Regions from separate parts of the Bilifractor sp. LCP21S3_F8 genome, predicted to be linked through region 2. Evidence: predicted binding sites of a transcription regulator. Region 2 holds the regulator's gene; each other region holds the start of a gene.
The links. The regulator Rex, encoded in region 2, represses fermentation and respiration genes when NADH is low (regulators of the CRP and FNR family bind a similar motif). The targets are predictions, from matches to a motif close to ATTGTTAANTANTTAACAAT.
Positions count from the first base shown of each region.

Region 1 (4,290 bases), on a different contig from region 2:
AAACTCCGACACATCGTCCTGGGGATAGACGTTTTCCTCACGCAATACCTGGGTGGCACGGCGAAACTGCCTGACAGCGGCGGCGTTTTCTTCGGAAGTGGTGTTTTGCCGCAAAATCTGTTTTTTTGCCTGTTTCTATACCTGTTTCTTTTCCGGCTATCCTGCGTCAGATGTCGAGTGCCGCATGATATCCCCAGTACACCGCGTTTGTAATGGTAGATACTCTGGACGCATCGCCGATTACACGGACGAAGGGAGCGGTATCCATCAGGGACTCCACAACGTCAGTCCGGGATCTCTGGCCGAGCGCGCAGATCACGGTGTCACCGGGAACCAGAACCTTCTCTCCGTCCTTTGTCTCGCATAGAATTCCCTCTTTTGTAACCTCGAGTCCCTTGTAACCGGTATGGACCGTACAATATTTATCAATCTGTGCCATCAGCAGAGGACGGTGGCGGACGTTTGCGTCCGGCGCGAGCATATCCCGCATCTCAACGATCTCGACATGCTTTCCCTCCTGTCCGAGATGAACGGCACATTCACAGCCCGCGAGTCCGCCGCCGAATACGACGACATGATCCGTGCAGCGCTCTTTTTCCAGATAATAGTTGTTGACCACAATGACGTTTGCTCCATTTTCCCCGCGCAGCCCCGGAATCGGAGGTACGAGAGGTGTGGAGCCGACCGCAATGATCAGCGCGTCCGGTGCCTCGCTGTCGACATATTCCGGTGTCACCTCGACACCGGTACGAATCTCAACACCCGCCTTCTCGCAGAGCAGCCGGTATGTTCCGGAGAGCTGATACATCTCATACTTGAAGGAAAGCGCCTGTTCGGATTTCAGAATGCCACCGACTTCTTTTTCCTTCTCGCAGAGCACCACCTGATGCCCCCGTCTTGCAGCGGTATAAGCCGCATACAGACCGCCCGGGCCGCCGCCTGCCACAAGAACCTTTTTCTTTACCGGTGCGGGCTGGATCTCATCCCCTTCCAGTTCTCTTCCGATCAGCGGGTTGACCGTACAGCGTCTGGTAGATGTGGCCGCGCGCTCCGCCATACACGTAAAGCAGCGCAGACACCGCACGATCTCATCCTCTCTGCCCTCGTTGATTTTTCTCGGAAGGAAGGGATCGGCCAGAAGGGCGCGTCCCATATACACGATATCCGCTTTTCCCGAAGCAATGATCTCCTCCATTTGCGCCGGGTCGTTCAGGCCTCCGATCGTAGCTACCGGCTTATGCACATGCTTCCGGATCTCTGCCGCCAGATACACGTTGCGTCCGTGGTCCTCGAACATTGACGGATGCGTGATGCCGAACGTCTTCTGATAGGTGCCGGCCGACACGTGTATGATATCCGCATAGGGCTCGATCGCCTGTGCAATACGGACACCTTCATCGAGGCCATATCCGCCCTCCGTGAACTCAGCGCCGCTCATTCGAAATTCAACAGGGAAGAACGGACCTACCGCCTCTCTCACCGACTGAAGAACCTCCACAGCAAACCGGGTGCGGTTTTCCAGTGACCCGCCATATTCATCTGTCCGATGATTGAACAGGGGAGACAGAAACTGATTGATCAGCCAGCCGTGCCCGCCGTGAATCATGATCATTTCAAAACCCGCACGCTTTGCCAGTCCTGCTACATGCCCGTACGCCGCCACAATATCTTCAATCATTTCTTTTGTCAGAGCCTTCACCTGCACGCCGTCTCCGCGAACGGTATCGGAGGGTCCCCACTGATGCAGATCGTGCTGCTTCTTCTTGTCTGTCATGTAGGTGCCGGCAAACATACCGGAGTGCGACAGTTCCAGACTCGGAATCCCGCCATGCCTGCGGATTGCATCCGCCGTATAGGTTGCGCAGGCCAGGGAGTTCAGAATAGACTCATCGAGATGATAGGCGTGCGATCCGTCCGTCTGTGGGTGAACCATGCACTCACTTACCGTGACCGCCGCTGCACCTCCCTTGGAACGCAGCTCATAAAAAGCCGTGGATTTTGGTCCGATGCAGCCGTCATTCGTGATATCCGTTCCACCCATAGGTGCGGAAAACATACGGTTGCGAAAGGTAGTTCTGCCGATCGTGATTGGTTTGCAGAGATTCGGGTATTTTCTGGTTCTCATAACATCCTCCTGTACACTCATTTCAGATTGATGGCGCGATATCGTTAACAAATTAACTAAATTAATCTTACATCGTCTTACCGGCTTCCGCCATCAACCAGACTCATACGAGTAGAAACTATTTTTTTCATCCCTTCATAATGATTGTATGGTTTTTGTCTGAAAAAGTATAAACTCATCCTTATCTGGGGTATAATGCAGAAAGACAGATCCCGTCATACAAGAATGAGACGCACCCAGGAAATGGGCATCATGAAAGAAGGAAACATGCTCAGGGAATGGACATCATGTAAGAAGGAGGCATACTCAGGGAATGGATACAAAAACGCTTCGTTATTTCTGTGCCTGCTATGAAACCGGAAGTTTGAACAAGGCTTCCGAACGTTTTTATATTTCCCCGCAGGGTATGGGAAAAAATCTGAACCGTCTGGAGGATGAGCTCGGCGTGGTTCTCTTTCGCCGGTCATCGGCAGGGCTCATTCCCACCAAGAGCGGAGACTACCTGTACAAGCACAGCCGGGAGCTTCTGTACCGGCTGCAGGATCTTGAAATGGAGATGAAGCGAATGGATTTCTCCCGCCGCTCTCTCCGGGTCGGTTTTGCCTGCGGCGTCATCCGCGCTCTTCAATCCGTCCCCGCGCTGCGGACTCTGAATCAGAAGCTGATCGGATCAGAGAGCGTGGAATGGACAGAGGATTTCAATCAGAACATCAAAGATCTGCTCCTGGGCGGCAAAATCGACACCGCCTATGTAGTCGATCATTTTCGCTCCCCCATGGTGCATGAGCAGAAAATCTTCGAGACGAGACTCTGTGCCGTCGTTCCACAGGGGCATCCGCTGTATGATAGAGATGTACTGTCATTCGTGGATCTGCAGGAAGAGAAGTTGATTACACTCAACGAAAAATTCAGTATTTTTCACTCCATCGTCACCAAATGTCAGGAGCTCGGCTTTGTGCCGCAGATCTCCATCCGTACAATGGAGAGCTCACTAATTTATCTGTTCGTATCCAGACAGCACGGCATCGGCATCGATGTAAACCTTCATGCCTCCGAAATCCGGCAGGAGAATATCCGGTGCATCGAGATCAAAGACTCCATCCCCTGGGCCATCTACGCCGCAACGTTAAAGACCCCGGCGTCCTCCGAGCCCACAGGCAGTTCCGCTTCCTGAGTGTTCGTATTCGCATTCATCATCACCGGTATCTGCCTCTTTCAGACATGCATCGCCAGCCAGAACAGAATCCGTATATAGGACCGGCCGTTCGCCTGCCTCAGACATGCATCGCCAGCGCCAGAACAGAATCTGTATTCATAGCCGCCCATTCGCCTGCTTCAGACATGCATCGCCAGCGCCAGAACAGAATCTGTATTCATAGCCGCCCATTCGCCTGCTTCAGACATGCATCGCCAGCCAGAACAAAACCGCATCCCGGAAATTCCTGGGGTTCATTCCGGTCTTCCCGGCAATCCGGTTCAGCCTCTGCTGAACGGTGTTGACGTGCAGGAAAAGCTTCTCCGCTGCCGCCTTCAGGGACATGTCCGAATCATAGTAAGTCTTCAGAAAGTCAACCTCCGAGGGCTTCAACCCTCCCAGCACTTTCGTTCTGTATTCCTCTCTCACCGCATCACTCATCCCTGAAAGAAGAATCTCCAGCTTCAGATCATCAAACGCGACGAGATCCTTCCCGGTCCCGCGTATTGAGCTAATGGCGATGACTGCATCCCGCCAGGAATCGCCGCACTTTTCAAAGCTCTTGTCACTGCCGACCCCCATCTGAAGGATCTGATGATGATCCGATGCGAAACGGCGGAATACTGACTGATAATTCTTGTACGACTCCGACCGTATGAGTCCGGCGAACCGGTTCGGGTAGATATAGGTGTAGACTTCTTCCCCGATCCGGTTGAAAAAAGCTCTTACCTTCTGCTCCAGAAGAGAGATGTTCACCAGATTATAACGAGTATTTATCTCAATACACAGCATGCGGTATCTGCCCTTCGGGTCTACATGAAACTCCTTCAGGCAGCTGTCAAAATAAGCGCGGTTTTCGAAATCCTCATTTTGAATACAGCGGATCAGATAGGCGCGCCGCTCATCTGTACTCCGGTACATCTCTCCGATTTCCTGCTCATGCAGGAGAAGCGCCGAGATCCTTTCCGCA
Region 1 is NZ_JBQKIK010000006.1:39,203-43,492, reverse strand. It holds gene ACTQ3A_RS04470 (LuxR C-terminal-related transcriptional regulator) at 1-114, opposite strand, end outside; gene ACTQ3A_RS04465 (oxidoreductase) at 167-2,125, opposite strand; gene ACTQ3A_RS04460 (LysR family transcriptional regulator) at 2,439-3,299, shown strand; gene ACTQ3A_RS04455 (CdaR family transcriptional regulator) at 3,522-4,290, opposite strand, start outside.
Region 1: the regulator Rex is predicted to act here: its motif matches at 2,166-2,185, upstream of ACTQ3A_RS04465 (oxidoreductase).

Region 2 (4,290 bases):
AAGTGTCTGGACGATTACGGCAACTCCGCCGGGGCCGTAGCCTTCATAGGTGATGTGCTCATAGTTGTCCGCGTTCGCGGCACCTGCAGCCTTTTCAATACCGCGCTTAATGGTATCGTTCGGCATGTTGTTGGCCTTGGCTTTTGCGATTACATCACGAAGCTTGCTGTTGTTGTCCGGATCCGGTCCGCCCTCTTTCACGGCAATCACGATTTCACGGCCGATGATGGTAAAAATCTTGCCCTTAGCCGCGTCGTTCTTCTCCTTCTTGTGCTTGATGTTCGCAAACTTTGAATGTCCTGACATAAAATTTCACTCCTCATTAAATTGTAAATAGTATATGAATTCAGCGCCGTATACGGTAACCGGCCATGCTGTATACAACACCACAAGCTGTATGCAGAGTCCGGCGGTTTTCATAACTCGCGCTAATTTTAACATTACTTTAAAAATATATCACTGAATGGATGGATCGTCAACCGGCTGCAAAGAGAGTCAAATCGGCTCAACGCAAATACAAAGAGAGTCAAAGCGGCTGCAAAAAGAGTCAAAGCAGCAAAGAAGCAGAAAATTTCAGAGTTCTGTCTCCCTTTGAGGTGACAGCGGAAAAGGCGCGGCGCCGGTTCATCAGAGAAATTCGTGGATGAATTCGAGGATGTTTCCGGCAGTTGCGGAGGCCTCTGAATATTTCTCGGATGCCCGCTCTCCGCATTTTCCGTGAATGTAGACTCCGAGTGCGGCAGCGACACCGGTATAATCTCCGTGCTGCGCGGTCAGACCGGCGATGATTCCGGTCAGGACATCTCCGCTCCCGGCTGTGGATAGTGCGCTGTTGCCGGACCGGTTCAGGAAGCAGCTGCCATTCGGGAGCGCTGTGACCGTTGCGGCGTCTTTCAGAACCACCGTGTTGCGGACCTCCTCGGCAGCATGCCTTGCGATGCTGACGGCAGATGACTTGATATCTGAGGGAGCGATGCCGGTCAGACGGCTCATCTCACCAACGTGTGGTGTGAAAACGGAGGGAAAACGGATTTCCCGAAGGAGGTCGCTGTGCGCCGCAATGAGATTCAGCGCATCAGCGTCAAAAACTGCAGGTATTTTTCTTTCCTGATTCAGACGAAGGAATTCCCGCATAAGAGAAAGCGCCGTATCGCCGGTTCCAAGTCCTGGACCGATCAGTACAGTATCCGCCCATTTCATATCCGCTGCAAGCTGTGGAAAGTCTTTTGCGCCATCCCGGTATGTGGAAATGAGAGCTTCCGGGAACAGTGCGCAGATTGGTGTGCGGTTATTTTCTTCTGTGAAGATTTTCACCATTCCGACACCGGTCAGAAGTGCGGCCTTTGCGGAAAGATATGCCGCCCCGCAGATATTCCGCGATCCGGCGATGACGAGAATCTTCCGGAAGGTTCCCTTGTTGCCCGATTCATCACGCTTCGGGAGATATTCAAGATCACTGTGTTCGATGGTATACAGATGGCAGGCCTTCGTGATTTCTCTGGTAAGCGGAATTCCGATCTGCTTCACTTTGACCTTCCCGGCACAGGCTGCTCCTGGATAGATGTAGAGACCTGCCTTTCCGGTTGTGAACGTGACAGTGAGATCCGCACGGACAGCTGTCCCCATGATCACGCCGGAGTCGGTGTTGACACCGGACGGCATATCGACAGCGGCGACAGGAAGCTCGGAATGATTGATTCGGTCAATAAGTTCGGCATATATTCCGGTGATGTCCCGTTTCAGCCCGATCCCGAAAAGAGCGTCTATAATAAGAGAATAATCCTCCGGATGGAAATCCTCCAGTTCCGCGCCCGGTGTGCTGCGGGCGCGGATGACCGGGATCGGAAAACCCTCGATGATATGAAGCTGCTGTTTCAGCTGGTCACTGAATTTTTCCTCCGGTCCGGCAAGAAAAACCGTGCAGCTGTATCCTTCCTCGCAGAGAACGCGGGCCACAGCGACTCCGTCTCCGCCATTGTTTCCCGTTCCGCAGACGACGAGGATCCGATCCATGTCATACTGCCGTTTTTCAATTTCTGATGCACAGGCAAGTGCCGCCCGCTCCATGAGGACCATGGAAGGCATTCCAGCCGCGACAGCGCTTCGATCCGCGTCCTGATGCTGCCTTGCACTCAAGATCAGTTTCATTCTGTATCCTCCCTTTCTGCTGAAGAACAGCGCAATTCATGAGATCCGATAAACGTTCTCTTCACTGCTCCAATTCATGAGATCCGATAAACGTTCTCTTCTCTGCTCCAATTGATGAGATCCGATAACAATTTTCTTTTCCGTTCCAAAAAGAGCCCCCATCTACGCGAGGGGCTCTTATATCGTCTTGTATCGGCAGGTGTCTACTTCTCTTCGAGTGTCTTGAGGTTGTAGGACAGCCGCATCAGACTTTCGGACAGATGAACATTCTGAACAGCCACATTCTTCGGTACCACAAGGTTCAGATCGGTGTGCGCAAAATTCCAGATGGCGTGAATGCCGTTTTCGATCAGCATCTTGCTTACCTCAATGGCGTATTCCTTTGGGAGAGTCAGCGTCGCGATTTCGACATCATTCTCCCGGAGAAAGGATGGAATCTCGTCCGTCATACGGATTGGAACACCCCGGATGACCTTGCCCTTTAATTCGGGATTATTGTCGAAAAGTCCGATGATACGGAAACTGTTCTTCTCAAAGTTCGTATAATTCGCGAGAGCCTGTCCCAGATGTCCGACACCGATAATGATAATATTGTGTATGCGGTCCAGTCCGAGAATTTTGGCGATCTCCTCTCGAAGATACTGCACATTATAACCGTAGCCCTGCTGCCCGAAACCGCCGAAATTATTCAGATCCTGCCGGATCTGAGAGGCGGTCACCTTCATCTGCTGACTGAGTTCACCGGAAGAAATCCGCTCAACGCCGGCCTCCTGAAGTTCACCGAGATACCGGTAATAACGGGGCAGCCTCTTGATAACGGCTTTCGAAATTTCTTTCTGACTCATAATAAGAAAACCTCCTTGAAGCTACTACCATTATATGTAATTGTCTAATTTTTGTCAAAGTATTTCTCTTTTTCCCGGTGCCCTTGCTTTGTTGTTTTTTTTCGGTATAATTGGAAGGTAAATGCTCCGCCAGAGAAGCGGCGGGACGCAAACAGGAAAAGCTACGAATGTGTGAGGTGGACAGATATGATTCTCTCCTGTCAGAATATCAGCAAGACATTTGGATCAGAGGAAATCCTGAAGGATATTTCCTTTCATATTGAAGAAAGGGACAAGGCCGCTCTGATCGGCGTGAACGGAGCGGGCAAATCGACGCTCCTCCGGATCATTACCGGAGCTCTCAGCCCGGATACCGGAGAAGTCACCGTCACACACGGCAAGACCATGGGATATCTGGCACAGTACCAGGACATGGAATCCGATGAGACGATCTATCAGGAGGTCCGGAAGGCAAAGCAGGATATCCTCGATATGGAGCAGCGTCTGCGGGAAATGGAGCGCCGGATGGACACGGTCACGGGCGAAGAGGCCGTTTCGCTGATGAACCGCTATACAGAGCTGATGCATGAGTTTGAGCTCCAGAACGGATATGCGGCGGAGAGCGAGATCACAGGCGTCCTGAAGGGACTCGGATTTGAGGAAAAAGATTTTGACCGCCGTCTTGGCTCCCTCTCCGGCGGCCAGAAGACACGGGTCGTTCTGGGAAAGCTCCTGCTGACAAAGCCGGATATCCTGCTTCTCGATGAGCCGACCAACCACCTGGATCTCTCCTCCATCGAGTGGCTGGAGAATTTTCTTATCAATTATCCGGGAACTGTGCTCATTGTCTCTCATGACCGGTATTTCCTGAACCGCATCGTCACGCGGGTTATCGAGATCGAAAACGGAAGATCCATGAGCTTCGAGGGAAACTACAACGAATACAGCCGGAAGAAATCAATCGTGCGCAAGGCACAGTACAACGCATGGGCGAAGCAGCAGGCAGAAATCCGTCATCAGGAAGCGGTCATCACCAAGCTGAAGCAGTTTAACCGGGAGAAGTCAATCAAGCGCGCGGAATCCAGAGAAAAAATGCTCGATAAAATGGAGGTTCTGGAGAAGCCGCAGGAAGTCAGCGCGGATATGCGCATTGAGCTGAAGCCGAGGACGGAAAGCGGCAAGGATGTGCTCACCGTGGCCGGTCTGTCCAAGGCATTCCCGGGGCTTCTTCTCTTCCGTAATCAGTCCTTTGAGATCAAGCGTGGAGAGCGGGTCGCGATCATCGGTGACAACGGAACCGGAAAGTCCACCATACTGA
Region 2 is NZ_JBQKIK010000007.1:97,592-101,881, forward strand. It holds gene ACTQ3A_RS05330 (YebC/PmpR family DNA-binding transcriptional regulator) at 1-306, opposite strand, end outside; gene ACTQ3A_RS05335 (NAD(P)H-hydrate dehydratase) at 628-2,148, opposite strand; gene ACTQ3A_RS05340 (redox-sensing transcriptional repressor Rex) at 2,352-2,993, opposite strand; gene ACTQ3A_RS05345 (ABC-F family ATP-binding cassette domain-containing protein) at 3,180-4,290, shown strand, end outside.

Region 3 (4,290 bases), on a different contig from region 2:
TATACGATTACTTGTTCTGGAATGCCACGTGTTTTACCTTCTTCGGGTCATCCTTTTTGCGGAGGAAATTTGCCATTCCCTCTTTCTGATCCTCGGAATTGAAGCAGGAACCGAAGAGCTTCTCCTCGATCACAAGTGCATCATCGATATTCTCCTGAAGGCCCTCATTAACCGCTTTCTTGCATGCTCTTACCGCGATCGGCGCATTGCCCGCGATAATGGAAGCAATTTTTTTCACCGTTGGCATCAGCTCTTCCTGTGGCACCACCTGGTTGACAAGACCAATGCGGAACGCCTCATCCGCCTTGATGTTTCTTGCAGTGTAGATCAGCTGCTTTGCCATTCCCGGTCCTACCAGACGAGCAAGTCTCTGTGTGCCTCCAAAGCCCGGCGTTATTCCAAGACCGGCTTCCGGCTGTCCGAATACGGCATTCTCAGAGCAGATGCGGAAATCACAGCTCATTGCGATCTCGTTGCCGCCGCCCAGAGCAAATCCGTTAACCGCGGCAATGACAGGAATCGGGAGCGTCTCAATTTTGCGGAACAGGTCATTTCCCTTCTTGCCGAAAGCCTCTCCCTCGGCAGCTGTCAGGGTGCTCATCTCTCCGATATCCGCACCGGCCACGAAGGATTTATCGCCGGCGCCGGTGATGATAAGGCAACGGATGGTATCAAGATCAATGCCCTCAATCACCTTCTCCAGATCGTCAAGAACTTCGCTGTTTAATGCATTCAGAGCCTTCGGGCGGTCAATAGTGGCAATTGCTACCGCGCCTTCGGTTTCATATGTAACATATGCCATGATAGAAACCCTTTCTTATCCAATATGATTCAGGAGCCGGAAACGGCTCTCCCTGTGCAGGGAAAAACAGCTCCGTTTCAGCTCCTGATAAGTTTCCGTTTACTCCTCGTATCTCTCTACCGCGGTAGCGCAGCCCATGCCGCCGCCGATGCAAAGAGTTGCAAGACCTTTGTTCGCTTTTCTCTTCTGCATCTCATAGAGCAGGGTAACAAGGATTCTTGTTCCGGAGCATCCTACCGGATGTCCAAGAGCGATTGCTCCTCCGTTTACATTCAGCTTCTCCGGATCAAATCCGAGTTCCTTGGCAACTGCGAGAGACTGTGTAGCAAATGCCTCATTTGCCTCGTACAGATCGAAGTCCGCAACGGTCATTCCGGTCTTCTTCAGCAGATTTCTGGTAGCTACGATCGGTCCTACGCCCATGATAGCCGGATCAACACCGCCGAGCGCGCCTGCGATCCAGGAAGCCATCGGCTTTACACCGAGCTCTTTTGCCTTGGATTCTGTCATTACTACAACTGCTGCCGCACCGTCATTGATTCCGGAAGCATTACCCGCGGTTACAATTCCGTCCTTCTTGAAAGCGGGGCGAAGCTTTGCAAGTCCTTCTGCTGTTGTTCCCGGACGCGGTCCCTCATCGGTATCAACGATGGTAACCTTGCCCTTACGTCCCTTTACCTCTACCGGAACGATCTCATCTTTGAACTTGCCCTCTTCTATTGCCTTGCAGGCCTTCTGCTGAGATTTTGCGGAGAACTCGTCGAGCTCTTCTCTGGTCAGGCCGTATTTCTCGGCAACATTCTCAGCTGTGATTCCCATATGATAATTGTTGAACGCATCGGTAAGAGCGTCATGCGTCATGGAATCAATCAGTGCTCCATCGCCCATTCTATATCCATAACGTCCGTTCTGCAGAAGGTACGGAGCCTTGGACATGCTCTCCATGCCGCCTGCAACAACGATTTCTGCCTCTCCAGCACGGATCATGTCTGCTGCCATGTTCACAGCCGCAAGTCCGGAACCGCAGAGAATATTCAGAGTCATTGCCGGAACTTCAACCGGAATTCCTGCATTTACGGAAGCCTGACGGGCAACGTTCTGTCCCTGTCCTGCCTGAAGTACACATCCCATGTATACCATGTCTACCTTATCCGCCGGTACTCCGGAGCGCTTCAGAGCCTCTTTGATAACAATTGTTCCGAGATCAGCAACCGGAACTGTGCTAAGTTCTCCACCCATCTTACCGATCGCAGTACGGCAGGCGCCAGCAATAACAATTTTCTCAGCCATATTAAAGCCTCCTTAAAAAATAAATATTTAGTACGTGAAATATGTATTTCCTCATGAATCACCGTCAGGAAAAAGCCGGAACGCTGTACCGCGTCTTCTGATCCAGACCGCCGGAACAATGCTCGTTTATTTCTTAACGATGTAATCATAATACCCCTATTCCGCCTTTTTGTCAAATATTTATCAATCTTTATTTCAGAAAAAACTTACTAAATTTGGATTGCAATCTTGTATAGTTTTTTCCTTGACATCGCCGCCGCATGTCATCTCTTATTGGACCGTCTCCAGATGTTCATTTTCTCCGCCTCACGGATCAGTTCATCCCGTACCTTCGGATGTGCGATATTGATCAGCTGTTCCGCTCTCTGCCACATGGAGAGCCCCTTCAGGCAGACCTTTCCATATTCGGTCACGATATACATCGTGTTCGCGCGGGTATCTGTAACCACGCTTCCCGGGGTCAGCGTCGGACGGATCCGGCTCTTGATCTCCCCGGTCTTTTTGTCCTTGTACGCGGACGACAGGCAGATAAAGCTCTTTCCGCCCCTGGATTTGTACGCTCCAAGTACAAAGTCGAGCTGTCCGCCGGCTCCCGAAATATTCTTGATCCCAGCGCTCTCGGCGTTAACCTGTCCGTAAAGATCAATGTCCACAGCGTTATTAATAGAGATGAAATTATCAATCGCGCCGATGGTATCGATGTCGTTGACATATCCGACAGAGGCAGCCATACATTCCGGATTTCCGTCCAGATAATCGTACATTCTTCTGGTACCGGCGCCGAAAGCGTATACCTGAAGCCCCCGGTCAATGTTCTTCTTTGATCCGTTAATTTTGCCTGCCTCTGCCATATCTACAAAGGAATCCACATACATCTCCGTGTGTATACCAAGATCCTTCAGGTCACTTTCTGCAATCATTTTGCCGATCGCGTTCGGCATTCCTCCGATGCCCAGCTGCAGGCAGGCGCCGTCCGAAATTTCCGGTACCACAAGCTCCGCGACCGCCTTATCCACATCGCTGGCCTCTCCTCCTGCCGGCACCTCGTCAATCGCAGGATCATCTCCCTCGACGATCATATCGATCTGGTCGATGTGCACGTAATTATCCCGGGTTCCGAGGCATACCGGCATGTTTTTGTTCACCTCTGCGATTACGATATCTGCCGTCTCCACAACAGCGCTCATCTGACTCGCGCAGGGACCGAAATTAAAGTAGCCGTGTTTGTCCATTGGCGATACCTGAAAAATTGCCACATTCAGCGGCATCGTGCTTTCTCTGTAGAGGCGCGGCAGCTCAGAATAACGAAGCGGCGTATAAAAACAGAAACCTTTGGAGACCGAATGTCTCTCCACCGGGTTCATATGCCAGCTGTTCCAGATAAAATGCTCCGCCGGATTTTCAATTCCGAAGATAGCCGGAGCATGACAGAGAACACCGCCGCGGATGTTCACGTCATGAAGCTCAGGCATTCTCTTTGCCAGAGCTTTATCAACCGCGACATTCGTACCGACACACCATCCGTAATCAACCCAGTCGCCGCTCTTTATCACGGAAGCTGCTTTCTCGGCCGTTACCAGTTTCTCTTTATACTTTTCATCGTAATTCATCAGCTCATTCCTCCTCTTCCAGACGCCTTTCCGTTTCCATTTTCAGGGATCGCGTTTTTATGATATTTTTTTAACAACCTATCTGTATTTTACCATTTTTGTGACAGATGTAAATTATTTTTCTGCTATTTTCTTTTCCCGCTATTGTCTTTCTGTTTCTTCGCCTCCTCCATTTTCCGTTTACATCCGGTTCTGTATATAATTTTGCATTGGTTACCAATCACAGTTAGAAAAGACAGTTTTTTCACATTATCCGCCACACCTCAAGGGCAGTCTTCATGGAACAGCCCTGCCGAAGGAAGCACCACAAACGGAACAATTTTCCACCAACAGTCTGACCGGAACAGCAAGAACAGCGAAAATTCCTGCTTTGCACTGTTCATTTCTTTCGAAAAAGGATATACTGAGTTTAAGCGTCTGCAACAACTCAAATTCATGGCGCTGGACAGGAGAATATATATGAGAGAGATTCTCATATCAACAGAAAGCGGATCCGATCTTCCGGAATCACTTGTACAAAAATATCAGATCCATGTTGTTCCAATGCATGTCATTATGAACGGCGAGTCATTTGACGACGGTCATTTT
Region 3 is NZ_JBQKIK010000002.1:38,484-42,773, forward strand. It holds gene ACTQ3A_RS01410 (enoyl-CoA hydratase-related protein) at 8-802, opposite strand; gene ACTQ3A_RS01415 (acetyl-CoA C-acetyltransferase) at 902-2,092, opposite strand; gene ACTQ3A_RS01420 (butyryl-CoA:acetate CoA-transferase) at 2,356-3,702, opposite strand; gene ACTQ3A_RS01425 (DegV family protein) at 4,162-4,290, shown strand, end outside.
Region 3: the regulator Rex is predicted to act here: its motif matches at 2,261-2,280, upstream of ACTQ3A_RS01415 (acetyl-CoA C-acetyltransferase).